2 regions of the Paraburkholderia sp. GAS206C genome follow, and region 2 is predicted to be linked to the other one. Evidence: riboswitches for the same ligand, from Rfam matches in the RefSeq annotation. Region 2 holds a riboswitch; the other holds the start of a gene.

The links. Region 2 has a riboswitch for glycine ahead of gcvT (glycine cleavage system aminomethyltransferase GcvT). Riboswitches for the same ligand answer to the same signal wherever they lie in the genome.
Positions count from the first base shown of each region.
Region 1: linked by a shared signal. The riboswitch ahead of P3T20_RS01260 (D-amino acid dehydrogenase) and the one ahead of gcvT (glycine cleavage system aminomethyltransferase GcvT) in region 2 are both predicted to bind glycine.

Region 1 is NZ_JBNDKR010000001.1:259,121-273,682, forward strand. It holds gene P3T20_RS01230 (DUF3331 domain-containing protein) at 1-527, shown strand, start outside; gene P3T20_RS01235 (SDR family NAD(P)-dependent oxidoreductase) at 916-1,662, shown strand; gene P3T20_RS01240 (DUF427 domain-containing protein) at 1,912-2,307, shown strand; gene P3T20_RS01245 (SDR family oxidoreductase) at 2,413-3,168, opposite strand; gene P3T20_RS01250 (nuclear transport factor 2 family protein) at 3,234-3,635, opposite strand; gene P3T20_RS01255 (LysR family transcriptional regulator) at 3,775-4,692, opposite strand; glycine riboswitch at 4,980-5,093, shown strand; gene P3T20_RS01260 (D-amino acid dehydrogenase) at 5,135-6,367, shown strand; gene P3T20_RS01265 (MarR family winged helix-turn-helix transcriptional regulator) at 6,467-7,000, shown strand; gene P3T20_RS01270 (MFS transporter) at 6,997-8,301, shown strand; gene speB (agmatinase) at 8,327-9,292, opposite strand; gene P3T20_RS01280 (aldehyde dehydrogenase) at 9,426-10,913, opposite strand; gene P3T20_RS01285 (cupin domain-containing protein) at 11,005-11,556, opposite strand; gene P3T20_RS01290 (hypothetical protein) at 11,978-12,199, shown strand; gene P3T20_RS01295 (gamma-glutamyl-gamma-aminobutyrate hydrolase family protein) at 12,503-13,294, shown strand; gene P3T20_RS01300 (glutamine synthetase family protein) at 13,326-14,562, shown strand, end outside.
Region 2 is NZ_JBNDKR010000007.1:348,325-362,886, forward strand. It holds gene P3T20_RS21290 (thiamine pyrophosphate-binding protein) at 1-1,548, opposite strand, end outside; gene P3T20_RS21295 (L-serine ammonia-lyase) at 1,831-3,219, opposite strand; gene P3T20_RS21300 (alginate lyase family protein) at 3,247-4,341, opposite strand; gene gcvP (aminomethyl-transferring glycine dehydrogenase) at 4,507-7,437, opposite strand; gene gcvH (glycine cleavage system protein GcvH) at 7,513-7,893, opposite strand; gene gcvT (glycine cleavage system aminomethyltransferase GcvT) at 7,958-9,076, opposite strand; glycine riboswitch at 9,161-9,322, opposite strand; glycine riboswitch at 9,369-9,472, opposite strand; gene P3T20_RS21320 (hypothetical protein) at 9,627-9,974, opposite strand; gene P3T20_RS21325 (oxidoreductase) at 10,204-11,256, opposite strand; gene P3T20_RS21330 (UvrD-helicase domain-containing protein) at 11,402-13,486, shown strand; gene P3T20_RS21335 (hypothetical protein) at 13,606-14,199, shown strand; gene P3T20_RS21340 (c-type cytochrome) at 14,276-14,562, opposite strand, start outside.

The sequences.
Region 1 (14,562 bases), on a different contig from region 2:
TTGAACGTGCCTTTTCGACCGCTGGCGAGGCGCTTGCGCGTCCCCGCCTCGCAGATCCATGGGCAGTGGTGATTGCCGGATTGAAAGAAAGCGCCTTGTCCACGCAGGACGAGATGCTTGATAGCGATGTGGAAGAAGCGGCGGGTACGGGCCGCATGCAAGGCGCGCCTCGCCTCTCCGCGACGCGCTCGGGTCGCGATTGCGCCAATCCGGCGCGCCGGGGTGCAGCGGCGGATCGTTCGCGCGGAAGGGCCGCCGACAACAAAAGCGCCGTGGTGACGTTTGTCGAGCGTTTCACCGCCAAATCGGTTTCGATTACGTGGCGCGACTCCACCGCCGCCAACTACTGCGAACAGTTGTGGATTCGCAGGATCGCGCGCTCGCAGGGCATTTGCGCCATCACGGGATCCAGCATCGTACGCGGCGACGCGGTTTATGGGCCTGCAGGCCGCACTGCGGCACGGCCGGCCAATGCCGCGCAAATGGTGCTCGCCGAAGCGATCGAGGAACTCGAAGCGTCGCTGTAACGCGCATCGAATCTGCAGGGTGGTCTTCTGGCCGCGCGACGGTACAACAGCGCGGCCAGATCACCAGGCTGTGGCTGCCTGGGAGGTTTTTTTGATCTTCCGGTCATGCAGCCCCAACATACTTTCATTTCCCCGACACCCTCCTATAGCAAGCCTCATTGGGCCACTCAGCGCCCATCATGCGGCATTGCGTTTGCAGCACATGCCCACGAGGCATGGCCACCAGCCCACAAAGTCTTTTTCCTTTGTGCTGTGCACCCCTAAATTAGCTCTCATGGCAGCGACGCGAACGTCTACCCCTTCGCGTCACAGCTCTGAACTACCGGATGACGAACACGCATCCGAACTTCACAGGCACAGCAGCTTTTAACCTCACTGGAGATTGACCATGACTAGCCTGACTGGAAAAACCGCCCTCGTCACCGGCGCTTCGCGTGGCATCGGCCGCGCCAGCGCCCTCGCACTCGCCAGACAGGGCGCAGAGGTCCTGATTCACTACAGCAGTGGCGAGAAGGAAGCCGACGCTGTCGTTGCCGAGATCCGCGCAGCCGGCGGCAAGGCACAGAAGGTCGGCGCCAATCTGCGTGCGGCAGACGGTCCGCACAAGCTGGCAGCAGCCGTGCGTGAAATGGTCGGCGAACGGCTGGACGTTCTGGTGGCCAATGCCGGCATCTCCAAGGCCGCGAGCATCGAGGACACCACCGTTGAAGATTTCGACGATCTGTTCGCGGTGAATGTGCGGGCGCCCTACTTCCTCGTGCAACAGTTGCTGCCGGTGCTTGGCCAGGGCAGTAGCGTCGTGCTGCTGTCGTCGCTTGCCGCCCATTCCGCGGTGGGCGTGCTGTCGGCCTATGCCTCGACCAAAGGCGCGGTCGATACGCTCGTCAAGCATTTCGCCTCCGCACTCGGCGAACGTGGCATTCGCGTGAATGCGGTTGCGCCTGGCGTAGTCGCCACCGACATGTCGAACTTCACGAAGACGGATGCCGGTCGCGACATCACGCTAGGCATGCAGGCATTGAAGCGCATCGCGCAGCCCGACGACATTGCCGGTGCGGTCGCGTTCCTCGCTTCCGATGCAGCCCGCTGGGTCACGGGCGACACGCTGCACGTGGATGGCGGCTCGAAGCTCTGATTGAACAGTAATCCGGAGGCGGCCTTTGTTATTTCGCCGGACGTCCGAACGCGTATGGTCTAGCCTGTCTTCATGTGATCGAACCGCGTGTGACAGGCACCGAGACACTCGTGGAAGACCTGGCACCGGTCGCGTCATGGTTCCTGCGCAAAATCGTCAAAGGGCCGATCATAGCGGCAGTGGCCCGCAACACCCGTCTCGCCGAGCGCGGCCCACGCTGCGCGGCGAATCAACCCAAGGAGTGTTTCAATGTCAAGCAACCTGAACCAGACAGGCAAGACCGTCAAGATTCCAGGCGCCGATCATCCGATCACCGTCGAGCCGAATCCGGCGCGCATCGTCGTCAAGCTCGGCGGCAAGGTGATCGCCGACACCCGCGAAGCATTGACGTTGCGCGAAGCGGCCTACCCTGCTGTCCTGTACATCCCCAGAAAGGACACGGACATGACGCTGCTGGAGCGCACCGAACATACGACCTATTGTCCGTACAAAGGCGATTGCTCGTATTTCTCGATCCCGTCCGGCGGAGAGCGTTCGGTCAATTCGGTCTGGACCTATGAACATCCGTACACGGCAGTCGCGGCAATCAAGGATCACCTCGCCTTCTATCCGGACCGTGTAGATTCGATCGAAGTGCACGCCTGAGCCGGCGAACTTCGCGACTTCATGACGGTTATGACTTACCGCGTGAGCAGCCTCCCGGCTTGCTCACGCGGTCCCTCTCTTCAACGATCTTCCACAGACGACCGCTCACCCGCCAAACACCTCGACCATCTGGGCATTGAACCCGTTCACGAGTTCATGCTCACCCGGCCCGGGATTGCCGCGGAACAGCATGGCCGCGTCCACCAGCACCTCATCGGTGTCCGTACCGAGCACTGCGATAGTCTCGTTGATAAACGCATCCAGCGGCATCGCCTGTTCAGCTTCGCGGCTGTTCATCAGGTCGGTGCGCACCCACGGCGGCGCGATTTCGAGGACTCGCACCGTGGTATCGCGCAACATGAAGCGCTGCGACATGATGTATGAATGCAACGCGGCCTTGGTCGACGAATACACTGCAGTCACGGCCAGCGGCACGAACGCCAGCACTGAGGTCGTATAAGCGACCACCGCATTGTTCTTCGTCTTGAGATGCCCGAGCAGCGCCGAGGTCATGCGGATCGGCCCGATCAGATTGGTCTCGACGGTAGAAACCAGCAGCACATCGTCGATCCGGCCCGCAGCGCTATCCGGTTGCATGATGCCGGCGTTATTGATCAGCACGTTGAAGTCGGGATAGTCGCGGATCAGTTGCGCCGCGGCCCGCTCGATGCTTGCCGCGTCAGTCATGTCCAGCTCGATGGCGGCCATGCCGGGGTTGGCTGCGACCACCTCGTCGAGAAGGCCGCGACGGCGTCCGCTAATGATCACCTTGTTGCCGCGCTGATGCAGCGCCTCGGCCAATGCACGCCCGATACCCGAGGTGCCGCCTGTGATAAAAATCGTGTTTCCTGTCAGTTTCATGATGGTGTCCTAAATAATTTTCAAGGCATCGTGGTTTCGGAGTCCAATGTTTCTGGGCTAGGACTTTACTCCGGGAAACGGTCGCCGAACATCGGCAGACCGCTCGCGGATTGCTCCCTGGTTGCCTCGTCCTGCAATACGTCCCAGTGCTCGGCGAGCTTGCCGTCTTCGAAGCGGACCACGTCCGCTGCAATCCACGCGGCTGGCCTGCCGCTGCCGGAGAAACGGCCATGCGCGATCACGTAGTCGCCTTCGGCCACGATCAGCTGGTTCTCATAACGTAGCGTGTCAGGCAGCGTGCGGATCAGACCGAACAGCCCGTCGCGCCCCGGTGCAATGTGTGCGCTGTGCTGGATATAGCGGTCCGACCAGAAGCGTTCGGCGGCCGCGTAGTCGCGCTTGTTGAAAAGCGTATCGAAAGCCTCGAGGACGAGGGCCTTGTTCTGCTCAGGCGTGGTTGTGCTCATGTCAGTCTCGATAGATGAAGGTAGATGAGTCGAAGCGCCGCCGGACGTCCCGGACGTCGACGGAACGCAGAGCCGGAACGGTTGCGTGGTGAAGTAAAGATAACGGCGGCTGAGCGGCAGCGGTAGCCGCTCTTTTTCGCTATCTCTTATGTATGCGGCGCATAGATGGCCGCGCTTCACGGCGCAGATCGGCCATGAGGTGTTCGACGACTGCGCGCCCTGCCGCGCGGGTTGCCCGGCCCATTGGAAAGTACGCATGCACTGGGACGTCGTCGGTCGTCCAGTCGGCCAGCAGCCTGACGAGCGAACCATCGGCCAACTCGCGCCGGCACGCCCATTCGGTCGTGGAGGTAATGCCGATGCCCCCTACCGCGGCAGCGACGGCGCCCTCGTTTTCGTTGGTCGAAAAATGCGCTTCGAGATCGACCACCACCTCTTCGCCCGCACGCTCGAATTTCCAGCCCGACGGGACCACCGACGCCGGCCCGCCGACGATGCGATGCCGCGTGAGATCCTCCGGCCTCTCCGGCGCGCCATAACGGTCCACATAGTCGCGCGAGGCGATGATCACGCGCTGGATCTGCGTAATCAGCGTGGCGGTTGCGCTCGAATCGACCAGCCGCCCGAGCCGGATAGCGACATCCACCGCATCCTTGACGAGATCCTGCGGACGGTCGCCCAGCAAAACCTGCAGACGTAGCTCCGGATGAAGTTCGAGAAACGGTGTTAGACGCGGGATGACCTCGCGAATCGCCACACTGGCCGGCATGCTCATGCGCAGCATGCCGCGCAGTTCGCCGCCATCGCGTACGCTGTGTTCGGCGTCTTCGAGCGCGATCAGGATTGAATCGAGGCGCGCGAGGAACTCGGCGCCGGCCTCGGTCAGCACGACGGCACGCGTGGTCCGCGTGAGCAGCCGCGCGCCGAGGTCGGTTTCCAGATCGGCGATGATGCGCGATACCTGCGATTGCGACAGCCCGCATTCGCGCGCCGCAGCGGAGAAGCTGCCAAGACGGGCGACACGGGTGTAAAGCTTGAGGGAGAGGATGTCCTTCACGGTGGCGGCTGTAGGTGGTTGCTGGAGGCGGGTGAGCCTGGGCAAAGGCTATACGATTGATGCATATTTCGCAAATGTCAGGCGAATCCAGTGCATGGTTGCCGGGTCGCGTGTCATCCTGATGTTCGAACCAGGCCGCATTACAGAAATCGCTTGCCCAATCTTTTGGGAAAGGCTACCTTTACGCCGTTCTACACGCTGTCGCGGGAGAGACTGTCACGCCGAAAGGCGGTGGCGGCGCCGACGGAGCAACCGCCCCGGAAACTCTCAGGCACAAGGACCGCCCAGCGGGAACATCTGGAGAGCGGCGCTTTCAGCGCCCACCGAAGGGGATTTCCGTCCGCCCGGCAACGGGATGCACACGGAAAGAAACTCTCAGGTACATGGACAGATGGGGCATGGAAGCCGGAAACGGCCGTGCTCACTCACTCTGGACCATGACATGTCACGTATAGCCATCATCGGCGCCGGCATTACCGGCGTCACGACCGCTTACGCCCTTGCGCAACGCGGCTTCAACGTCACCGTGTTCGAACGCCATCGCTATGCTGCGATGGAAACCTCTTTCGCCAACGGCGGCCAGCTCTCGGCCAGCAACGCGGAAGTGTGGAACAGCACCGCGACGGTCCTCAAGGGCCTGCGCTGGATGCTGACCCGCGACGCACCGCTCCTGCTCAATCCCCTGCCGAACTGGCACAAGTACTCGTGGATGGGTGAATTTCTGCGGCAGATTCCGCACTACCGCGCGAACACGATTGAAACCGTGCGGCTCGCGATTGCCGCGCGGCAGCATCTGTTTTCGATGGCGGAACGCGAGGGGATCGATTTCGACCTCGAACGGCGCGGCATCCTGCACGTGTACAAAACCCGCAAGGAGTTCGATGCAGCCGCGAAGGTGAATGCATTGCTCAAGGAAGGCGGTCTCGAGCGCGAGCCCGTAAGCGCTGACGAAATCCACCGGATCGAGCCCGCGCTCGACGGCACCTTCCACGGCGGTTTCTTTACACCGTCCGATTCGACCGGCGATATTCACAAGTTCACGCGCGGTCTCGCTCAGGCATGCGAACGCCAAGGTGTCGAATTCCATTACGACACGGAGATTGCTTCGATCACGCGTGATCAGACGGGCGCGTTCAGCATTGCGGCCACGAAAACGGGGCAGCCGTTTCAGCAGTCGTTTGCGCGGGTCGTGGTGTGCGCCGGTGTCAGGAGCCGCGAATTCGCCTCGATGCTGGGCGACCACGTCAACATCTACCCCGTCAAAGGTTATTCGATCACCGTCTGTCTCGACGATGAAGCGAGCCAGCAAGGCGCTCCGTGGGTCAGCCTGCTCGACGACAGCGCGAAGATCGTCACCAGCCGCCTCGGCGCCGATCGCTTCCGCGTGGCAGGAACCGCTGAAATCAACGGCTTCAACCGCGATATCAGGGCCGAACGGATTGCGCCCCTGGTCGACTGGACGCGCCGTTATTTTCCGCAGGTGAATACGTCGCGCGTCATACCGTGGGCCGGTCTGCGCCCCATGCTGCCGAGCATGTTGCCGAAGGTGGGCAAAGGCCGTTTGCCGGGCGTGTTCTATAACACCGGCCACGGGCATCTCGGCTGGACACTTTCGGCGGCCACGGCTGCAGGTGTAGCGGACGTGATCGAGCAGACCAGCCGGCGCGCGGCCTAGCCCTCTCCGGCTGCTCGCGGGCGTTCAGAAGCAGCTTGCGCTCTCGCCTCAACGTGTGCATCATGCATATATGCACACTGCACACGTTGAGGCATCGTCATGACGCAGCGCACCGAAAACCTCCTCGGCGTACTCGCCCTGCTGGTGACAGACGAGATGAACGCGCTGAACACCGTGGCCGCCCTCGCCGGCCCCACGGCGCGCGCCATGCTCAACGCCGTTGGCCAGTACCCCGATTCGTCCATCGAAGTACTGCGCGATGCGGTGGACCTTTCGCATCCGGCGGCGGTCCGTGCGGTGGCGGGGCTCGTCGAAGCGGGCCTGATCGAGAAAAAGCCCGGCCCCGACAAGCGCGCTGTAGCGCTCGCCCTCACCGCCACCGGCAAGCGTGAAGCAAAGCGCATGCAGACCGCGCGCGAACGGATGTTGCAGCGCGTGGTCAGCCGTCTCGACGCGGACGAACGCATCGTGTTCGAAGACCTGCTGATCAAGATTCTCTGGCATGAAACGCGTGATCCAGCGCATGCCATGCAGCTGTGTCGTCTGTGCGACGAGGGCCCTTGCCTGAAGGCAGGCTGCCCGGTCGAATGCCGCGACCAGGGCTTGCCCATGCCACAGCGGAGCGGCGCATGAATTCCGCGGTCTCTGCACGCTGGCGTGCGATTGGAGCGCTGACCGCCGTGTCGGCGTTCACGCAGATCGGCCAGTTCGGCATCGGCTTCATGGTCTTGCCTGTGTGGCTGGCTCATCAAGGGCTCGACGCACCGCGAGCCGGGCTCTTTTCCGCAGTTCAGTGGGCGGGCATGTTTACCGGGTTGCTTTCGGCGCCACGGCTGGTGGAGCGGTTCGGCGCCAGGCGCACCGTGTTGCTCGCGCTGGCGGCAACGGTCATCGCCTTCGCCAGCATCCGCGCACTAACCTGGCCTCTATGGATCGTCCCCGGCTTTCTGATCGGACTCGGCATGGGGCTGCGCTGGATCGCGAACGAGACCTGGCTTTACCGGCTGGTTCCTGCGGATGCCAGCGGGCGCGTGGTCGGCATGCACGAAGCGTTGATCGCCGTCGCGGGGGTGATTGGTCCAGCGCTTGCTGCGTGGTGCGGGGTCGACGGGCCGATCATTTTTATAGCCGGCGCGGCATGTACGTTCGCCGCGGCCGTCCCGCTCTGGCTGGCAGGTTCCGATGCCGCCGGTGACGCAAACACACAAAGCAGCCAACTCGCTCGCGCGTCCGGGGTTCATGAAGTTCCTGATGAAGTTCCTGATGAAGTTCCTGACGATACCGAATCTGACGAAGCCGCCGATGCTCTCCAGGCCGCCCGGTCCGCTCAGCACGCCGCCAGCAGGCAGGCAAACGGTATCGACCCGCTGATCGCCCTGGGCATGGTGGTCGTGGTGGTAGGCGGCCTGGGCGATGGCGCGCTATTCGGCCTCTTTCCCCTCTTCGCCAATGGCCGCGGCCTAAGCGTCACACAGACCGCCACACTGCTGACCTGTTTCGGCGTTGGCGGCATGGTCCTGCAGTTTCCAGTCGGCTGGCTAGCGGATCGCACTGACCTGCCGACGGCGGTCATGTTTTGCGCCGCAATCAGTGCGCTATCGATTGTCTCATTCGGACTCGCAGCGCCCGCTTCATGGCTGCTCAGCGCGAGCGCGCTGCTGCTAGGCGGTCTGAACAGCGCATTCCTCACGCTCGGTGTCTACGCCGCGGCCTCCGGCGCGAAAGCCGCACTCATTCGCAATATGCGGCTGATTTCGCTGACTTTCTGCGCCAGTTCGATTGTCGGCCCTTTGCTCGCCGGTTTTGCAATGAAAGCGCTCGGCAACGACATGCTGATATGGCAGTTGGCGCTGGCGAGCGGCGCACTCGCCGTCTACACGCTGGGTCTGCTCGAGGGCCGGCGTCAGCCGCGCGGAGCGTCCTCCACGAGCTAACGCCAACGTCAGTGCCGCTGAAGCATCAACGTGTACCGGCTACCTTGCGCTGCCGCCACAGGCACAACACATCGCATGCAATATGCGCCGCGGCAATCGCGGTGATCTCGCTCTGATCATAGGCCGGCGCCACTTCCACGACATCGGCGCCAATCAGATTCACACCGGTCAGGCCGCGCACGATCGCCAGCCCTTGCGCCGACGACAGGCCGCCTGCGACCGGCGTGCCCGTACCCGGTGCAAAGGCCGGGTCGAGGCAGTCGATATCGAAGGTCAGATACGCGGGACGCTCGCCGACAATCGACATGATCCGCTCCACCGAGGCTCGCGTACCGTGCTCGTGCACCCACGCGGCATCGAGGATATTGATGCCCATGAAGTCGTCGTTCCACGTGCGGATGCCGACCTGCACCGAGGTCTGCGGGTCGATCAGGCCGTCCTTGACCGCCTTGTAGAACATTGAGCCGTGATTCAGGCTGTCCGGGCTGTCGTCGGCCCAAGTATCGCAGTGTGCGTCGAAGTGGATCAGCGACAGCGGCTTGCCATACTTCTCGGCATGCGCGATCAGCAGCGGATAGGTGATGTAGTGATCGCCACCCAGCGTCAGCATCTTCGCATCCGAGCGCAGGATCGTGCGCGCATGCTCGACGATTGCGGGCTTGATAGTCAGCGGATTGTGCGCGTCGAACCAGCAGTCGCCGTAGTCGGTCACGGCGAGATCGTCGAACGGATTGAAGCCCCACGGATAAGGGTACAACTCGGACAACTGCACGCTTGCCGCACGCACCGCAGCGGGACCGAGGCGCGCACCGGAGCGAAAGGTGGTCGCCAGATCGAGTGGAACACCCGAAATAGCCACGTCGACACCGTCGAGCTCGCGCGTGTACTTGCGTCGCATGAACGACAGCACGCCCGCATAGGTGTTTTCGATCGAGGAACCGTACAGGGACGGACGGCGGATTGCACCGTCGCCATAGAGAAGTTCAGTCATGGGATGACCTGATAAAACATGCCGGCAACACGCGCGAGGTTTCCCGAGGTTGTACGCGTATCGCCCGGCTTCGGATTCATTGGGAACGCGACGGTGCCGTAATCGCGCACCGCCGCGCTGGCTTGCGAATCCTTTAGCGCAGCCGCACCAGCGTAGACTTCAGCTCGGTGTACTTCTCCAGTGCGTGCAACGACTTGTCGCGGCCGTTGCCCGATTGCTTGTAGCCGCCGAACGGGAAATTCATGTCTCCCCCTTCGTCGTAGCAGTTGACCCACACAGTGCCGGCCCGCAGGCTGCGCGCCATTTCGTGAGCGGTGGTCAGATTCGAAGTCCAGACTGCAGCAGCCAGACCGTATTCACTATTGTTCGCAATCCTGATGGCTTCTTCCGCCGTATCGAACGTGATGACCGACAGCACCGGTCCAAAGATTTCTTCACGTGCAATTTTAGCATCGGCCTGGGTGTCGAAAATGGTCGGCTCGATATAGTAGCCACCGCTCTCCTGCTTCACGCGGCCGCCCCCGAGCAGCAGCTTCGATTCCGCGCGGCCCGCTTCGATATAGCCCAGCACGCGGTCCAGTTGCACCTGGTCGACAATTGCGCCCATCGAGGTCTTCGGGTCCAGCGGATTGCCCGGTGTATAACCGCGTGCAGCGGCGATCAGCTTGTCGAGGAACACGTCCTTGATGTCGCGATGCACGAGCAGGCGCGAACCAGCCGTGCACATCTCGCCCATGTTGTAAAAGATCGCGCCCGCGGCGGCGTTGGCGGCGCGGTCGAGGTCCGCACAGTCCGGCATCACGATGTTGGGCGACTTGCCGCCCAGTTCGAGCCATACGCGCTTCAGATTCGACTGCCCGGCGTACTGCATGATGAGTTTGCCCACATTGGTCGAGCCGGTGAAGGCGAGACAATCTACGTCTGGATGCAGCGCGAGCAGCTTGCCCGGCTCACCGGCGCCCGGCACGACATTGAACACGCCCGCCGGAATACCCGCTTCGTGGGCAAGTTGCGCGATACGGATGGCCGTCAGCGGCGACTTCTCGGAGGGCTTCAGCACCACGCTATTGCCGGCCGCCAGCGCCGGGCCGAACTTCCACGACGCCATCAGGATCGGAAAATTCCACGGCACTACCGCCGCCACGACGCCGATCGGCTCACGCGTGACCAGCCCCACCAGATGATGATCGGCCGGGGCCACTTCGCCACCGATCTTGTCGATCGCCTCGGCAAACCATTCAACGCAGTACGCGGCGCCCGGCACGTCCACCGAAGTCGTATCGCCGATCGGCTTGCCGGCGTCGAGCGTTTCGAGCAGCGATAGCTCGTCGAGGTGCTCGCGCATCAAGCCGGCCCAACGCAGCAGGACAGCTTTGCGCTGGCGCGGATTCAGCCCGGACCACACATGCGAATCGAAGGCGCGGCGCGCCGCCGCAACCGCCGCGCCGACATCGTCCGCCGCGCTATCGGCCACCTTGACGAGCAGCTTGCCGTCGATCGGGCTCAGGCAATCGAAGGTGCGCCCGCTCGCAGCATGGCGATATTCGCCGTCGATAAACGCGCGGCCTTCGATCGAAAGCGTTGCGGCCTTGTCCTGCCAGTAAGCCAGAGTCTTTTCCATCAGGATGCCTCAATGTTATGCGTTCGACGTCCAGCGTGAGAGCCGCCCTCGCAGCCATCACGAGCGTCGCAACGACGTTGACGCGGAAAGTCTAGAAGCTCGGCGGCGAATTCGCCGAGACGATTTCGCAGACGTGTTCCGCGCTGGGATTGCGAAAACGGTGCGGCAAACGGCTTTCGAAGTAGTAGCTGTCACCGGGGTCGAGCAGCCACGTAGCGCCGTCCACGGTCAATTCGATCTGACCGCTGACGATCACCCCGCCCTCGTGTCCGGTGTGCACGAGCATCTCCGGTCCGGTGTCTGAAAGCGGTTGATAGACTTCCCGCAAGATGCCCATGTTGCGGTCTTTCACACCCGCACCGGCGAGATAGAACTCGATCGACTCGTTGCCGAGATTCGGCATGTCGGCGCGGCGCGACACCACGGAGCGGTCAGCTTCCACTTCGAACGTGAAGAATTCGGCGAGGCTCATCGGTATGCACTCGAGCAGCTTCTTGAGCGACCCGACTGAGGGACTCACGCGATTTTGTTCGATCAACGAAATAGTTCCGTTAGTGACGCCCGCCCGTTTGGCCAGCTCGCGCTGAGACAGGCCATTCTTCTTACGGATGTACTGCAGGCGGGACGCAACTTCGATGGACATCGCTGCACTCTCAGAGTGGATGAACCCGTTTAAGGAATCAGCAGGATCGCGTCGGGTCTGCGCGAGTGTTGAATATTCTAATCACTTTAAGGCTGCCGCTGCTGGGGAAAACCCTTTGATGCATTCGAAATACCGGCTATTGCAATACGCATACCCAACCCGCGGGTTTTGGCCTATTGCCTCGGGTAAGCCCTGATAAATCTTTTATAAAAATGATTTGACGGCAATATTGGCTCGTATATGCTGGTTCACAGGGGGTCGTCATGCCAACGTCACAGATCCTCCAGCGAGTGTTTTGCGACGAAGCGAAGCAGTTTCGCTGCGGCACCAGGCGATCAACCCGCGTCACGTTTCTTTAAACGCCCTGTGCGTTTCTGAACGAGGCGTTCAATACTTTCAACGTCGCTAGTCGAGTGTAATCGTGAGAGTCCGAGGCCCTTTGGTTAGGTGGGAACGCAGTCAGGCGAGATGTCTTCGTCCTGAAGGCACCATCGCCGACGGCAGCAACGGCAGCCTTGCGTTTCGCCGCTTTCTGTCCGTCTTCACGATCCTGTCCCGCCGTTCTGTCCGACGCCACAATTCCGTCTCTGCGCGCGCTTTCATCGCCGTACGCACCGACGAAGTCGCTTCCCTGCTGCCCTAGCGCCTCTCTATTTACCGTTCGGTTCACCTGTTTGCCTGAGCGTATGCGTGTGCCTTTACCGGCACCAGCGCTTGTGCGTGCATCGTTTCGTCTGTTGTCTGCGCATTCGTATCCGTTGCGCCAGGTAATGGGCTGAACCGAACGGCTTTCCTGATAGCAATGCGCGGCATGGTCCGCTAACGACCTCCGCCTGCACTTCCGGTGGCTTTGCGCCCTGCGCACGGCTGCGGAATCGTGCCGCGCCTGTTTTAACGTTGTTCGCGCCGCGTCCCGCGGGGAATAAACACGTCCATTCATTTAGTCATGCGAACCAGACCCCTGGTCGGCATTAGCGCCGACAGAACGATGACGGGAGTGCACCCGTCGCACACGGTCGGCGAGAAATATATCGCCGCTGTCGTCGACGGCTCACACGCGCTGGCGATGCTGCTGCCCGCGCTCGGCAACCGTCAGGCCGCTGCCGAGATTCTCGCGACGGTCGACGGCTTGCTGTTTACCGGCAGCTATTCGAATGTCGAGCCGCACCATTACGGTGGCGAGCCCAGCGTACCGGGCACGCTGCACGATGCTGCACGCGACGCGACGACGCTGCCGCTCCTCGCTGCAGCGATCGACGCCGGTGTGCCGGTCCTCGCCGTCTGTCGCGGCTTTCAGGAAATGAATGTGGTGTTCGGCGGGACGCTGCATCAAAGCGTTCACGCGGTGGCAGGTTTAAACGACCACCGTGAGAACAAGGAAGACGAACTGGACGTGCAATACGCACCGTCGCATTCCATCGCGCTGACCGAGGGCGGCCTGCTGCAGCGCCTTGCAGCGGGAGCGAATGAGGCACGTGTGAATTCCTTGCACGGACAAGGCGTCGAGCGGCTAGGCAACGGCCTCGTGGCCGAAGCCACTGCGCCGGACGGATTGATCGAGGCGGTGAGCGTCAGGAATGCGCGTGCCTTCGCTTTGGGTGTGCAGTGGCACCCCGAGTGGAAGCACGCGAACGACGCGCTGTCCACCGCGATCTTCCGGGCGTTCGGCGATGCATGCCGCGATCGAATGCGCACCAGGGCCGGCTATGGCGCGGCATCCGCCGCCACGCACGCCTGAGCTGGTCCGCGCAAAAACTGAGAGAACAATCATGCAAGACATCGACGAATTTCTGAAGCAACACCGCATCACCGAGATCGAAGCAATCATTCCCGACATGGCCGGGATCGCGCGCGGCAAGATCATTCCGCGCAGCAAGTTCGAATCCGGAGAATCCATGCGCCTGCCGCAAGCGGTGATGATCCAGACCGTCACGGGGGACTATCCGGAGGACGGTTCACTGACCGGCGTCACCGATCCCGACATGGTCTGCGTTCCCGACGCTTCGACCATCCGCCTGATTCCGTGGGCAGTCGATCCCACCGCGCAGGTGATTCACGACTGCGTGCACTTCGACGGCACACCGGTCGCCATCTCGCCGCGCCGGGTGCTGCGCCAGGTGCTCGAACTGTACAAGGCCCGTGGCTGGAAGCCGGTTATTGCGCCGGAACTCGAGTTCTACCTCGTCGACATGAACAAGGATCCGGATCTGCCGCTGCAACCGCCGATCGGCCGGACCGGCCGTCCGGAGACAGGCCGCCAGGCGTACTCGATCGAAGCGGTCAACGAATTCGATCCGCTGTTCGAAGACATCTACGAGTACTGCGACATTCAGGAGCTCGAAGTCGACACGCTGATCCACGAAGTCGGCGCAGCGCAGATGGAAATCAACTTCATGCACGGCGACCCGCTCAAGCTCGCGGACAGCGTGTTTCTGTTCAAGCGCACGGTGCGCGAGGCCGCGCTGCGTCACAAGATGTATGCGACGTTCATGGCCAAGCCGATGGAAAGCGAGCCGGGTTCGGCGATGCACATGCATCAGAGCCTCGTCGACGAGGAGAGCGGGCACAACCTGTTCACCGGCCCCGACGGCAAGCCCACGCGACTATTCGACGGATATATCGCCGGCCTGCAGAAATATACGCCCGCGTTGATGCCGATTTTCGCACCGTACATCAACTCCTACCGCCGCTTGTCGCGTTTTATGGCGGCTCCGATCAACGTGGCGTGGGGCTACGACAACCGCACGGTGGGCTTCCGGATTCCGCATTCGGGGCCGGCTGCACGGCGCATCGAAAACCGCATTCCAGGCGTGGATTGCAATCCCTACCTCGCCATTGCCGCAACGCTTGCGGCCGGCTACCTCGGCATGACGCAAAATCTGCGGCCTACCGAGCCGCTGATCAGCGACGGCTACGAACTGCCCTATCAATTGCCGCGCAATCTCGAAGAGGGCCTGACGCTGATGGGCGGGTGCGAACCGATCGCCGAAGTGCTCGGCGAGAAAT
Region 2 (14,562 bases):
CTCGCCATGTGCGCCGAAAGATCGCGCGAACGCCGCGAAATCCGGATTGGTGAGGCCGGTGCCATGCACGCGGTTGGGATAGTGCCGCTCCTGGTGCATGCGGATCGTGCCGAAGTGGCTGTTGTTCACGACGATGAACAGCACGTGCAGGTCGTATTGCATCGCCGTCGCCAGTTCCTGAGCGGACATCATGAAGCAGCCGTCGCCGGCCAGCGCTACCACCGTGCGCTGCGGATAGAGCGATTTCGCCGCAATGGCCGCTGGCACGCCGTAGCCCATCGCGCCGCTGGTCGGTGCGAGCTGCGAACGGAAATGCCGGTAAGAGAAGTGTCGATGCAGCCACGTCGCGTAGTTGCCCGCGCCGTTGGTCACGATGGCGTCCTCGGGCAAGTGCGCGCGCAGCTGCTGAATCACCTCGCCCATTTGCACGTCGCCGGGAATCTGCCGCGGCACTCGCCACTCGAGGTAGGAGCGATGCGCCTCTTCCGCAGTTCCCGCCCATGCCGGTTTTGAGGAAGGAGGCGGCAGCGCCGCGAGAAGTGACGCGAGTTCAGGCATTCCGGAGACGATCGGCAAATCTGCCGAATACACGCGGCCCAATTCCTCCGCGCCCTGATGCACGTGAACCAAAGTCTGCCTGGTCTTCGGAATGTCCAGTAGCGTATATCCGCCGGTTGTGGCTTCACCCATTCGCGGGCCAAACACGAGCAGCAGATCCGCATCCGCGATGCGCTTGGCCAGCGCGGGATTAATGCCTAGTCCCACATCGCCTGCGTAGTTCGCATGCTCGTTATCGAGCGTGTCCTGAAAACGGAACGCGAGACCGATCGGCAACTGCCAGCTCTCGACGAAGCGCTGCAGGTCCGCGCTGGCCTCAGGTGTCCAGCCGCTACCGCCAGCAATCACCATCGGCCGCTGTGCGCCTTCGAGCAACTGCCGAAGCTGATCCATCTGTGCCGCAGACGGCGATGCCGCCACACGGTGATAAGCCGGCGCGCCTGGCACCACCGCACACGCGTCGCTCAAGACATCTTCCGGCAACGACAGCACGACAGGCCCTGGCCGTCCTGACGTCGCAGTATGGAACGCGTGACTCAGATACTCCGGAATGCGACGCGGATCATCGATCTGTGCGACCCACTTCGCCATCTGGCCGAACATGCGTCGATAGTCGATTTCCTGGAACGCCTCGCGGTCGAGATGTTCGCGCGCGCATTGGCCGATCAGCAGGATCATCGGCGTCGAGTCCTGGAACGCGGTGTGCACGCCAATCGACGCATGCGTCGCGCCGGGTCCGCGCGTGACGATTGCTACGCCGGGACGACCGGTCAGTTTGCCGACCGCTTCGGCCATATTGGCGGCGGCCGCTTCGTGTCGGCAGACAACGGTCTGGATCCGTTCAGTCTCGTCGTGCAGCGAGTCGAGCACGGCGAGAAAGCTCTCGCCCGGCACACAGAAAACACGTTCGACACCGTGCGTCAGCAGGGCATCGACTACAAGGCGCGCACCGGTAGTGGTGGCGGAAGCGGGAACATTCGTCAGCGGCATTGCGGTGAAGCCTCCAGTCGGATCTCGTCGGTCGGCTGGTCGGCCACGTGGGGCCGACGGGCTTCGACAGCTTACGCCGACTCGGCGGCCGGTGTCACTGGAAAGGGCAAGGGCAATGTCGGGCCGCTAATCGGGCTATTGGCACAAGCTGCCAAGGCAACGCCGCGCAGCACAGCAGCGGCGGCGCGTTGTAAGGGATGCGTTGGCTACGACTTGCATGAAGTCACCGAGCCGCAGCTGGTCGTATGGCCGTATGGCCGAACGAAGCAAAGCGGCCACAAATCAGCATTCGACAATGTTCACCGCCAACCCGCCGCGTGAAGTTTCCTTGTACTTGGTCTTCATATCCGCGCCGGTTTCGCGCATCGTCTTGATGACCGAGTCCAGCGAAACATAGTGGCTGCCATCGCCGCGCAATGCCATCCGCGCCGCGTTGACCGCCTTCACCGACGCCATTGCATTACGTTCGATACACGGAATCTGCACCATGCCGCCAACCGGATCGCAGGTCAGCCCGAGGTTATGTTCCATGCCGATTTCCGCGGCGTTCTCGACCTGCTCGGGCGTGCCGCCCATCACCGCCGCGAGTGCGCCGGCGGCCATCGAGCAGGCCACGCCCACTTCACCCTGGCAACCCACTTCGGCACCGGAAATCGACGCATTCAGCTTGTACAGAATGCCGATCGCTGCTGCCGTCATCAGAAAGTCGATCACGCCTTGCTGGTTCGAACCGGACATGAACCGTGTGTAGTAATGCAGAACGGCGGGGATGATGCCGGCCGCACCGTTCGTCGGCGCAGTGACGACACGACCGCCGGCGGCATTTTCTTCATTGACGGCAATTGCGTACAGATTGATCCAGTCCACCATCGACAGCGGATCACGCAACGCCAGTTCAGGATTTCCCGACAGGGAGCGATACAACTGCGGCGCACGCCGCTTCACCTGGAACGGACCTGGGAGATTGCCATCCGCATCCGGATTGCCGATGCCGCAACCGCGCGCCACGCACGACTGCATCACGTCCCAGATCTTCATCAAGCCAGCGCGCGTTTCTTCTTCGGTATGCCAAACGCGCTCGTTTTCCCACATCAGTTGCGCGATGCTCTTGCCGGTTGCCTTGCACAGCGCTAGTAGCTCATTGCCGCTGCGGAATGAATGCGGCAATTGGTCGACCGCGCTCAGCACCTTGGTATTCGGCGCCCCCGCAGTGACCACAAAGCCACCGCCGACGGACAGGTAAGTCGCCTCACGCAGCGTCTGACCTTGAGCATCGAACGCGTGCAGCTTCAATCCGTTCGGATGCTCGGCGAGCGCCTGCCGGTAGAAAGAAATGTGATCCTTCTGCACGAACGGCACCGGGTGTGTGCCAAGCAGCGGCAAAGAGCGCGAAGTGCGCACGGCTTCGAGACGCTGCGCGATCGTATCGGGATTGACGGTATCCGGCGCGTCGCCCATCAAGCCGAGCATCACGCCGCGATCGGTGCCGTGGCCCTTGCCGGTCGCGCCGAGCGAACCGTACAGATCCACCTTCACCGAAGCCGTACCCGCAAGCAGTCCGTCGCGTTCGAGCCCCTGGACGAACATCAGCGCCGCGCGCATCGGCCCGACCGTATGCGAACTGGACGGACCAATGCCGATTTTGAAAAGGTCGAACACACTGACTGCCATTACTGCTCCTGCATATAAAAAACGGGGTTAACGTGCCGGCAGCGGCAGGCACACGGCCAGCCACGCGGGCGGGGTCGGCGCGAGCCGCAGCGCGATCGGCGCATAGCGGCCATCGAGACGCGCCGCCAGGTGAAACAGTTCAGCCGCGTTCTTCGGATCCCAGTCACCCGAATAGCCGGGCAAGCCGGCTTCGCGACGCTTCGCATCGAACGGGACGTCCGAATGCACAAATTCGTCATGCGTTTTGGTGCCCAACGCGTAGGGCGTCAACCAGTTCAGCGCGGTGCCCAGCGTCGCGTCGTTGGTGGCCTTCTCCGGCAACCAGTTGCGGTTGTGACGGCGCGCGGCCAGCGCGGCGGTCACGAGCGGCTGCAGATCGTAAGTCACGTAATGCAGCGCATCGCGTTCCTTGAAGTCGATCGTCGAACCGTCCGGCTCGATGTTGTCGCCAATATGTTCGACAAACAGACGCTGCGCCGCGTTGATCATCTTGCGGTTATCGAGCGTGAAGGCGGCCATCGCAATCAGTTTGACCCGGTGGCTCTGCCAGTTATTGCGAAACGAGCCGGTTAGCGGGCGCGGTTGCGCGTCGATCTGCGCGATGTAACCGTTTCCAAGCTTCGTCAGAAACGCCATCGCTGCGTTACGCGTTTTCACCGGCAACGCGCTTGCGGTCATGTCGTAGGCGAGGATCAAGCCTTCGAAACGGGTTTCGTCGATCGGGTTGAAGCTCGGCTGATAGGTCGTGACCCAGGCGTACAGCAGGCGGTCGACCAGTTTCAGATAGCGGTCGTCACTGGTGGCGCGCCAGGCGAGCGCCGCGTCACGCAGGAGGTCCAGATCTTTCTCGGCTTCGACGCTCTGATCGTAGATCCCTTCGTGCTGTAAGGTGCCTTCGGTATGCAAGGTCGCCACCGCGTGCGCCTGATCGTTCAGATGCGCTTCCACGTTGGCGACCAGTGCCTTGACGCCCGGATCGGCGTTCGTGCGTTCGCTGGTTTGCAGCGCTGGCGCTGCACAGAAATTCATCGCTGCGCGGGCGTGCCGCACCGGCAGCATGACGGCGCCGCACACCAGCAGCAGCGTCGCGAGCGGCGTGCCCGCGGCCTGCCAGGACGGCATGCGCCGTGAATAGCTCGGGCTTTCCATCATTAGCACCTTTCGCACCATGCGACACTCCTTCGTTGGGCTGATTGGTGTGTGATGTTAGCCGTTCCCGGGCACGAACGACAGGACCGCGCGTCACCGTCAGGTGGCGCGCGGTTCAAGCCAGCGGATGCGACGCGGTTACTCGTAATCCGCGATGGGTACGCAGGAGCAGAACAGGTTGCGGTCGCCATACACGTTGTCTGCACGGCCAACCGGCGGCCAGTACTTCCTCGCAATCAGCGACGGCAGCGGATACGCAGCGGTTTCACGCGCATACGCATGCTTCCAGTCGTCCGCAATCACCACGGCCGCGGTGTGCGGTGCGTGCTTGAGCGGATTGTCTTCGCGGTCGGAGCGGCCATCTTCGACGGCGCGGATTTCCTCGCGGATCGCAATCATCGCTTCGATGAAACGGTCGAGCTCTTCCTTCGATTCCGATTCGGTCGGTTCGACCATCAGCGTGCCCGGCACCGGGAAGCTCATGGTTGGCGCGTGGAAGCCGTAGTCGGCGAGGCGCTTGGCGACGTCGTCAACGGTGATGCCGCTGGTGTCCTTGATCGGGCGCAGGTCGAGAATGCATTCGTGCGCGACCAGTCCGCCGGGGCCCGAGTACAGCACCGGATAATGCGGCGCCAGCTTGTTGGCGACGTAGTTGGCGTTGAGAATCGCGGTTTCGGTCGCAGCGGTGAGGTTTTTCGCGCCCATCATCGCGATGTACATCCACGAGATCGGCAGGATCGAAGCGGAGCCGTACGGCGCGCCCGACACGGCGCCGATGCCTTGCGGCGCACGCTCGTAACCGGATGACGTCTGGTTCGGCAGGAACTGCGCGAGGTGCGCGCCCACTGCCACCGGGCCGACGCCCGGGCCGCCGCCGCCGTGCGGAATACAGAACGTCTTGTGCAGGTTCAGGTGCGAAACGTCGCCGCCGAACTGGCCCGGCGCCGTGAGGCCGACCATTGCGTTCATGTTGGCGCCGTCCACGTACACCTGACCGCCGTGTGCATGCACGATCTCGCAGATTTCGCGCACGTTGGCTTCGAACACGCCGTGCGTCGACGGGTACGTGATCATGATCGCAGCCAGCTTGTCGGCGTGTTGCGCGGCCTTCGCCTTCAGGTCTTCAATATCGACGTTGCCTTGCGCATCGCAGGCGACCACCACGACCTGCATGCCGGCCATCTGCGCCGACGCCGGGTTCGTGCCGTGCGCCGAAGCGGGAATCAGGCAGACGCTGCGATGACCTTCGCCGCGCGAAGCGTGATAAGCGTGGATGATCAACAGACCCGCGTACTCACCTTGCGAGCCGGCGTTCGGTTGCAGTGAAACTGCTGCGTAACCGGTCGCCGCCACGAGCATCTGCTCGAGCTGATCGATCATTTCGCGGTAGCCGACAGTTTGCTCAGCCGGCGCGAACGGGTGAATCTGACCGAACTCAGGCCACGTGACCGGCAGCATTTCCGAGGTCGCGTTCAGCTTCATCGTGCAGGAGCCGAGCGGGATCATCGAGCGGTCGAGCGCCAGGTCCTTGTCGGAGAGGCTGCGCAGGTAGCGCAGCATTTCCGTTTCCGAATGATGGCGGTTGAACACATGGTGCGTGAGATACGCGCTGGTGCGTTCGAGCGCGGCCGGCACGGAGCTTTCCGCGGGCAGTTCGGCGTCGAGCGCGTCGATTTGTGGCACTTCGCTCACGAACGCCGCTTGCGCGAACACGGCCAGCAGATCGGCGAGGTCGCTGCGCTTGGTGGTTTCGTCGAGCGAGATGCCGACGCGCGTGTCGCTCACGCGGCGCAGGTTGATGCGTTTGGCGACCGCCGCGTCGTGCAGCGCCTGGGTGCAGGCGCCGGTTTCGAACGTGAGCGTGTCGAAGAATGCTTCGTTGACGAGCGTATAGCCGAGCTTTTTCGCACCGGCCGCCAGCAGCGCGGCGACGCGGTTCACACGCTGGGCAATCGTCTTCAGACCTTGCGGGCCGTGATACACCGCGTACATGCTGGCCATGATCGCGAGCAACGCCTGCGCGGTACACACGTTCGAAGTCGCCTTTTCGCGGCGGATGTGCTGTTCGCGCGTTTGCAGCGCGAGACGCAGCGCGGGCTTGCCCTGTGCGTCGACAGTGACGCCAACGAGACGGCCCGGCATTTGCCGCTTGAATTCGTCGCGCACGGCGAGATATGCCGCGTGCGGACCGCCGAAGCCGACCGGCACGCCGAAACGCTGCGTGTTGCCGACAGCCACGTCCGCGCCCCATTCGCCCGGCGGCGTGAGCAGCGTGAGCGCGAGCAGATCGGCGGCAACCACCACATAGCCGCCTGCAGCATGGACAGCTTCAGCCAGGGCACGGTAGTCGCGCACATCGCCGTTCACGCCCGGGTATTGCAGCAGCACGCCGAAGGCGTTGGCGCTCGCGGCATCCGCAGCCGGGCCAACCTTCACTTCGATGCCCACCGGCGTAGCGCGCGTCTTCACCACTTCGATGGTTTGCGGCAGCACGTCGTCGGCGACGTAGAACACGTTCGACTTCGGCTTGCCCACGCGTTGCAGCAGCGTCATCGCTTCGGCGGCGGCGGTGGCCTCGTCGAGCAGCGATGCGTTGGAGATGGCGAGGCCGGTCAGGTCGATGATCATCTGCTGGAAGTTCAGCAGCGCTTCGAGACGGCCTTGCGAGATTTCCGGCTGATACGGCGTGTAAGCCGTGTACCACGCCGGATTTTCGAGTACGTTGCGCAGGATCACCGTCGGGGTGTGCGCGTTGTAATAGCCCTGCCCGATATACGAGCGGAACACCTGGTTCTTGTCGGCCAGCTCACGCAGCGCGGCGAGCGCTTCGGCCTCGCTCTTCGGTTGCGCGAAGGGGCCGAGCGGCAGCGTTTCGGTGCGGCGGATCGTCTTCGGAATCACGGCGTCGATCAGCGCGGCGCGCGAGGCGAAGCCGAGGGCTTCGAGCATCGCCTGGCTGTCGGCCGAATCCGGGCCGATATGCCGTTCAGCGAAGGCGTCATGCACTTCGAGCGCGGCGAGCGAGAGAGGAGTGCGGTTCATCAGACGATCCGGGTGTTCGAGCTTCATGGGGTGTTCCTGGCGGTGCGGCCGTCCGCGTTCGTCGGACGCCGCACCTGACGGTTAAAGCGGGTTTGAAATAACTTACTCGCCGATCGACTTGCTGTACGCGTCGGCGTCGATCAGGCGGTCATGCGTTGCATCGGCTGCCGGCTTGATCTTGAACAGCCAGCTGTCATACGGCGTGCTGTTGACGGAGTCGGGCGTGTCGGCGACAGCCGTGTTGGCTTCGATGATTTCGCCCGAGACCGGCGCGTAGATATCGGAGGCGGCTTTCACGGATTCGATGACGGCGACGGTGTCGCCGGCGCTAACGGTCTTGCCCAGTTCCTGGACTTCGAAGAAGACGATGTCGCCGAGCGCTTCTTGCGCGTGGTCGGTAATGCCGACCGTCAGCGTGCCGTCTGCTTCGGTGCGGACCCATTCGTGCGATTCGGTGTATTTCAGATCGGCCGGGATGCTCATCGGATGCTCCTGTGCGGTGTGTACGGTAAAAACTTAAAAAGGAGGAAGCGCGCGCAACGAAAGCTTAAGCAGCAAGAACTTTGCCGTTGCGCACGAACGGCAGTTTTACCACGCTTGCGGGAAGGGCTTTGTCACGGATTTGCACGTGGACGACATCGCCGGGCTTCACGTCCTTCGGCACGCGTGCGAAGGCGATGGATTCCTGCATGGTGGGCGAGAATGTACCGCTAGTGATTTCACCTTCACCGTGCGGCGTGACGACCTTCTGATGGGCGCGCAGCACGCCGGCAGCCTTGCCGTTTTCCTTTTGCAGGATCAATCCGACGAAAGCGCACTGGCAACCGTCGGCTTCGAGCTTCGCCTTGCCGACGAAGTCGCGCGGCGAATTCAGATCCACGGTCCAGGCGAGACCGGCGTCAAGCGGCGAGACATTGTCGTCCATGTCCTGGCCGTACAGATTCATGCCGGCTTCGAGGCGCAGCGTGTCGCGCGCGCCGAGACCGGCGGGGCGCACGCCCTGACGCACCAATGCGTCCCAGAACTCGCAGACGGACGTGGAAGGCAGCACGATTTCGAAACCGTCTTCGCCGGTGTAGCCGGTGCGGGCAACCATCAACTCGCCGAACGGCGTGTTCTCGACGATGGCGGCGTTAAACGGCTTGAGGAGTTCGGTGGACGTACGGGTGGACGGCGCGACTTGCCAGACCTTTTCGCGGGCGTTCGGACCTTGCACGGCGACGATCGACAGATCGCGGCGCGGCGTGATGGTCAGGCCATAGCCGCCTTCGGCGTTGAGCTTGCCGAACCAGGCGATGTCCTTTTCTGCGGTGGCGGCATTGACCACCAGGCGGAAGTGGGTTTCGGAGAAGAAATAGACGATCAGATCGTCGATCACGCCGCCGTTCGGGTTCAGCAGGCAGGTGTAGAGCGCCTTGCCCGGCGCTTGCAGCTTGCCCACGTTGTTAGCGATTGCGTGTTCGAAAAACGCGCGGACGCGCTCACCGGTGAAATCGACCACACACATGTGCGACACGTCGAACATGCCGGCGTCGGTGCGCACCGCGTGGTGTTCGTCGATTTGCGAGCCGTAGTTGACGGGCATGTCCCAGCCGCCGAAATCGACCATGCGGGCCTTCAGCGCGCGATGGGTGGCGTTAAGCGGGGTGTGTTTGAGTTCGGTCATCAGGGCCTCAGGCAATCTCGACGGATAACAAAAAGGCCATGCGGCTTCATTCCTCGCGGCCAAAAGCCTGCGAGCGATGCCATGCATGACCCCTCTGTCCTCGATACCTGAGAGATTGCGCTGCCGGGCGGGTTCGCAAGTGCCTGCAAGCCATCACGGTGAAACGCGCGCCCCTTCGGTGGGCAGCCTGCCTGGCTCGATGATGGTCGATGCCGGTGGCTACTGCCGCTCTCCAGAGTGCGAAAAACCGGTGCCTGATGAAGCCCGGACGATGCCGGAATCAGACGGGTTCTTCGACGCAGCCGGTCCTTTTGCCTGAGAGTTTGTGGGTGTGCCCCTTCGGCGGCGCGGCCCGCAAAAAACATGGCGGCCAACGCTCTCTCCCGACGCGTGCGGCGAATGTACGCGAGGCCCCGAGGCTTGTCAAATGAAGGCTTTAGAGAGCTATGCGGCGGTGCAGCGGGCGGTGCGAGCGCCAAAAAAAAGCGCGGGGAATGACCCCCGCGCCTGTGCTTTCACAGCGAATTGCCGAACAGATTGACTGAGCGGCTTACTCGCCGATCGCGTGTGCTGCGCCGTCGAGTTCCTGGTTCAGCACGCGCTGCTCTTCACCCGACAGGCCACCACCATGCTGGGCAGACATGTCACGCGCTTCCTGACGGATCACGTCGAGGCGGTGATGCAGCGCGCCACCTTGCGGGGGCGGGTAGTAGCCTTGATTGACGTGATTGTCGATGCGGCGGCTCAGGTTGTCGGCACGACCGTAAACCTGATTCAGGCGCTGAACTGCGATTTCGTGCGGGTTAGGTCCCGGGGGCGGTGCCTGTTGCGGGACCACACAGGCGGCCAGCGAAGAAACCAGTGCCAGACTTGCCAGCGCACGGGTGAAACGTTGCATGCGTACTCTCCTTTTGTTGGTCGGAGTTAGCGCTTGAGCGCTTACTCCGGTCCCATGCAGTTGCCTGCGGTCGTCGTGGTCTTGATCGACGGTTAGATCGATATCGTGAAGCAACGGCTAGCCGCAGCCACACGATGACCTTAATTCAGAAACATATTGTAACGGAGCGTCCCTTTCGGAACTGTTAGCAGCGGTTGTCAGCATGTAAGCTGAGACTTGCGCGGCGATCTCAGCGGATTCGTTCAAAGGGCAGGCGCCGGCCTTCCTCTTCGCTGCGCGCGGCCAGTTCGATGATCGTCATGACGTCGACGGCGTCCTGAGGGCTGACCGGGAAACGCTCGCCATCGAGGATGGCTGCCGCCAGCGAGCGGTAGAAGCCGATATAGTCGCCGTCGCGGGTCGGCAGGGCGCGTTCGGTTTCCTGATTGCTCGCGTCCAGTACGCGCAGCAGACCCGCCGGGTTGCCGCCAGCAAAGCCGGCGTCACCCGGGCGCAAACCCGCTCGCAACTGATCTTCCTGGGTGTCGAGTTCACGCTTGACGTAGCTGCCGCGCGTGCCGTCGATTGCAAAGCGCGGCGGCGCGAGCGCGGTGAGGGTGGTCGCGTGCAGCACGACTTCGAGATCCGCGTAGCCCAGCTGCAGATGAACGTAGTCGGTGGCGCCCCCGCCATCGCGATGCGTTTTGACGGTGGCCGACACCGTGGCGGGCGTGCCGAAGAGCGCCAGCGCCTGGTCGATCAGATGCGGCCCGAGATCGAACAGCAGGCCGCCGCCACGCGACGCTTCCTCGCGCCAGCGCGGCCGCACATCCGGACGGAAGCGGTCGAAATGCGACTCGTAGTGGGTAATACGGCCCAGCTCACCGCTGGCGAGCAGGTCGCGAACGGTGAGGAAATCGCCGTCCCAGCGACGGTTGTGGAACGGCGCGAAGGTGAGGCCTCGCGCCAGCGCCAGGTTGGCGAGCGTGAGCGCCTCCGTGGCCGTCAGCGTGACCGGTTTGTCGACCACCACGTGCTTGCCGGCTTCGAGCGTGCGTTTGGCGAAGTCGAAGTGGGTGTCATTTGGCGTGGCAATCACCACGCATTGGATGTCGTCGAGCGCGAGCAGCGCATCGAGATCGGGCACGACTTTGGCGTGCGGATAGTCGGCCCGAGCCGGCTCGGGCTTGCTTGTCGCGATCGCAGCGACCGTGGCCCGGCCGCAGTGCTCGATCACCGGCGCGTGGAAGGTGGCGCCAGCAAAACCGTAACCCATCAATCCTGTTTTCAGCGGTGCAGACATGTGAGTTTCCTGCAAGAATGCGCGCCGCTTTGCCACCGCGGCGACGACGCGCGGCCTGTAATTGTGGCATGTCCGAGCCGTCACCGGCTTCGTGTTAGCATCCCTGCCCGCACCCTCAACCCGCAATACCCCCCGCCCAAACACGATGTCCGCTGGCCTGAATCCCGCTCAAAACGAAGCGGTGCGCTACCTCGATGGTCCCTGTCTTGTGCTTGCCGGCGCAGGCAGTGGCAAGACGCGCGTGATTACGCAGAAAATTGCGCACCTGATCGAAGTCAAAGGCTTCGAGCCGCGACATATCGCGGCCGTTACCTTCACGAACAAGGCGGCGGCGGAAATGCGCGAACGCGTCGGCAAGCTGCTCGAAGGCAAGACGCTGACCACTCCCGGCAAGGAAGGCCGCAAGGTGCCCGTCAATCAGTTGACGGTGTGTACGTTCCACTCGCTCGGCGTGCAGATTCTGCGTCAGGAGGCCGAACACGTGGGCCTGAAACCGCAGTTCTCGATCATGGATTCGGACGACTGCTTCGGCATGATCCAGGAACAGGTCGGCTCGACGGATAAGGGTTTCATCCGCAAGATCCAGTCGATCATCTCGCTGTGGAAAAACGGCCTGATCATGCCGGAAGAGGCGGTGGCGATTGCGGCGAACGAGGACGAGCACCAGGCGGCGATTGTCTACCGCAACTACGTCGCCACGCTGCACGCTTACCAGGCGGTGGATTTCGACGATCTGATCCGCCTGCCCGCCGAGCTCTTTGCGAAGAACGAAGCGGTGCGCGACCGGTGGCAGAACAAGCTGCGCTATCTGCTGATCGACGAGTACCAGGACACTAATGCGTGCCAGTACGAGCTGCTGAAGCAACTGGCCGGCCCGCGCGCTGCGTTCACGGCGGTGGGCGACGACGATCAGGCCATCTACGGCTGGCGCGGTGCAACCCTGGAAAACCTGGCGCAGCTCGGCAAGGATTTTCCGAAGCTGCATCTGGTGAAGCTGGAGCAGAACTACCGGTCGACGGTGCGGATTCTGACGGCCGCCAATAATGTGATCGCGAACAACCCGAAGCTGTTCGAGAAGAAGCTGTGGTCCGAACACGGCATGGGCGACACGATCACCGTGACGGGCTGCAACGACGAGGAGCACGAAGCGGAATCCGTGGTGTTCCGCCTGTCGGCGCACAAGTTCGAGCGGCGCGCGCAGTTCCGCGACTACGCGATCCTGTATCGCGGCAATTTCCAGGCGCGGATCTTCGAGCAGGTGCTGCGGCGCGAGCGGATTCCGTATGTACTGTCGGGCGGCCAGTCGTTCTTCGACAAGGCCGAGATCAAGGATATCTGCGCGTATCTGCGGCTGATCGCCAACGCGGACGACGATCCTGCTTTCATCCGCGCCATCACCACGCCGCGGCGCGGCGTGGGCAACACGACGCTCGAGGCGCTCGGGTCGTTCGCGGGTCAGGCGAAGGTGTCGCTGTTTGAGGCGGTGTATATGGGCGGGATCGAGGCGCGGCTGTCGGTGCGCCAGGTTGAGCCGTTGCGCACCTTCTGCGATTTCATGCAGCGCCTCACCGACCGCGCGGAAAAAGATCCGGCCACCGAGGTGCTCAACGACCTGATGGACGCGATCCACTACGAGGCCCACCTTTATGACGCGTTCGACGAGCGCCAGGCTCAGTCGAAATGGCAGAACGTGCTGGAATTCGTGGAGTGGTTGAAGCGCAAGGGCACCAAGCCCGAGCCGGAAGCGGGCTCCGAGGCGACCGGCTACGACAACGCGGACGGTCTCGCGGATACCGGCAAGAACCTGCTGGGCCTGATCCAGACGGTGGCGCTGATGTCGATGCTCGAAGGCAAAGAGGAGGATCCGGACGCGGTGCGGCTTTCGACGGTGCATGCGTCGAAGGGGCTCGAGTATCCGCACGTGTTTCTGGTGGGCGTCGAGGAAGGCATCATGCCGCACCGCGGCGGCTCGGACGACGCGCCGATCGACGACGCGCGTATCGAGGAAGAGCGCCGGCTGATGTACGTGGCGATTACGCGGGCGCAGCGCAGTTTGCATCTGAACTGGTGCAAGAAGAGAAAGCGTGCGCGGGAGACGGTGGTGTGCGAGCCGTCGCGGTTTATTCCTGAGATGGGACTGGACGAGGCGCCGCCGCCGACGGCGGAGGAAGCCCCGATGACGCCGAAGGACAGGTTGGCGAGTTTGAAGGCGTTGTTGCAGAAGCCTTGAGATTTAGGCGCGGGACGCGAGCAAGACCACGCGCGCGGCAGGTGCATCGACGCTTCCGGCGCGGTGGCACGCTACAGTGGTTCGGGCCTGCCTAACGGAGATCCGGAGATCCATCCCGCATGACAACCTTGCCGCTCGCGCGCTACCGCAGCGCGCTCGAAACCTATATCGACGCGAAGGACAACACGCGTCCTGAACGCATCGCCGAAGTCTTTGCGACGGATGCCGTCCTCACCTTTTCCCTGGCAACCTCGAATATTGCGTTTCCGGCCCGCACGGTCGGAACGGTGGCAATTGCCAGGACGCTGGTGAGCGACTTCGGCGCGCAATACGCGCAGTGCCGTACTTACTACGTATGCGATTCGCTGGAGGCAGTGGGCCACAAGATTGAAGCGCTGTCGTGGCTCGTGCTGATGCGCGAGCCTGCCGCCCGTGCTTTGCGGGTTGGGCATGGCGTGTACCGCTGGACCTTCGGTTCCGATGCGACCGCGGATGAAGGGCGCGTGACCGCCTTTCATATCCACATCGCGCGGATGGACGTGGTGTCGGATCCTGATGGGGCTCTGCTCGCGGCGCTGCAGGGTGGTCTGAGTTATCCGTGGCTTAAGCCTGCCACGCTCCGGGAGCATTTCGAGGCGCTGGCGCGGTCGACGCCTGCGCTGGCATTCGTGGGCGCTTTCGCCGCGCCGGCTGGCCCATCTAACGACTTGTGAAATTAAAAATCCCTGCCGGTGTTGCCACGGTGCAGGGATTTTTTTGCGTCGTGCCGGGCCGGCCGACGCCTACCGCTTACTTCGCTGCGCTGACCATGTAGTCGACGGCGGCCTTCACGTCGGCATCGGACGCGTTCGATCCGCCTTTAGGCGGCATCGCACCCTTGCCGTGCAGCGCGTAGTTGTAAATCGTGTCCATCGGGTCCTTGAGACGCGGTGCCCATGCCGCTTTGTCGCCGAACTTCGGGGCATTCAGCACGCCAGCGGCGTGACACGCCTGGCAAACCTGCGTGTAGAGCGCCTTGCCGGCCTGCGAGGCGTCCGCGCTTTGCGCTGCGTCTCCGCCAGGCGCTGCTGCCGGTG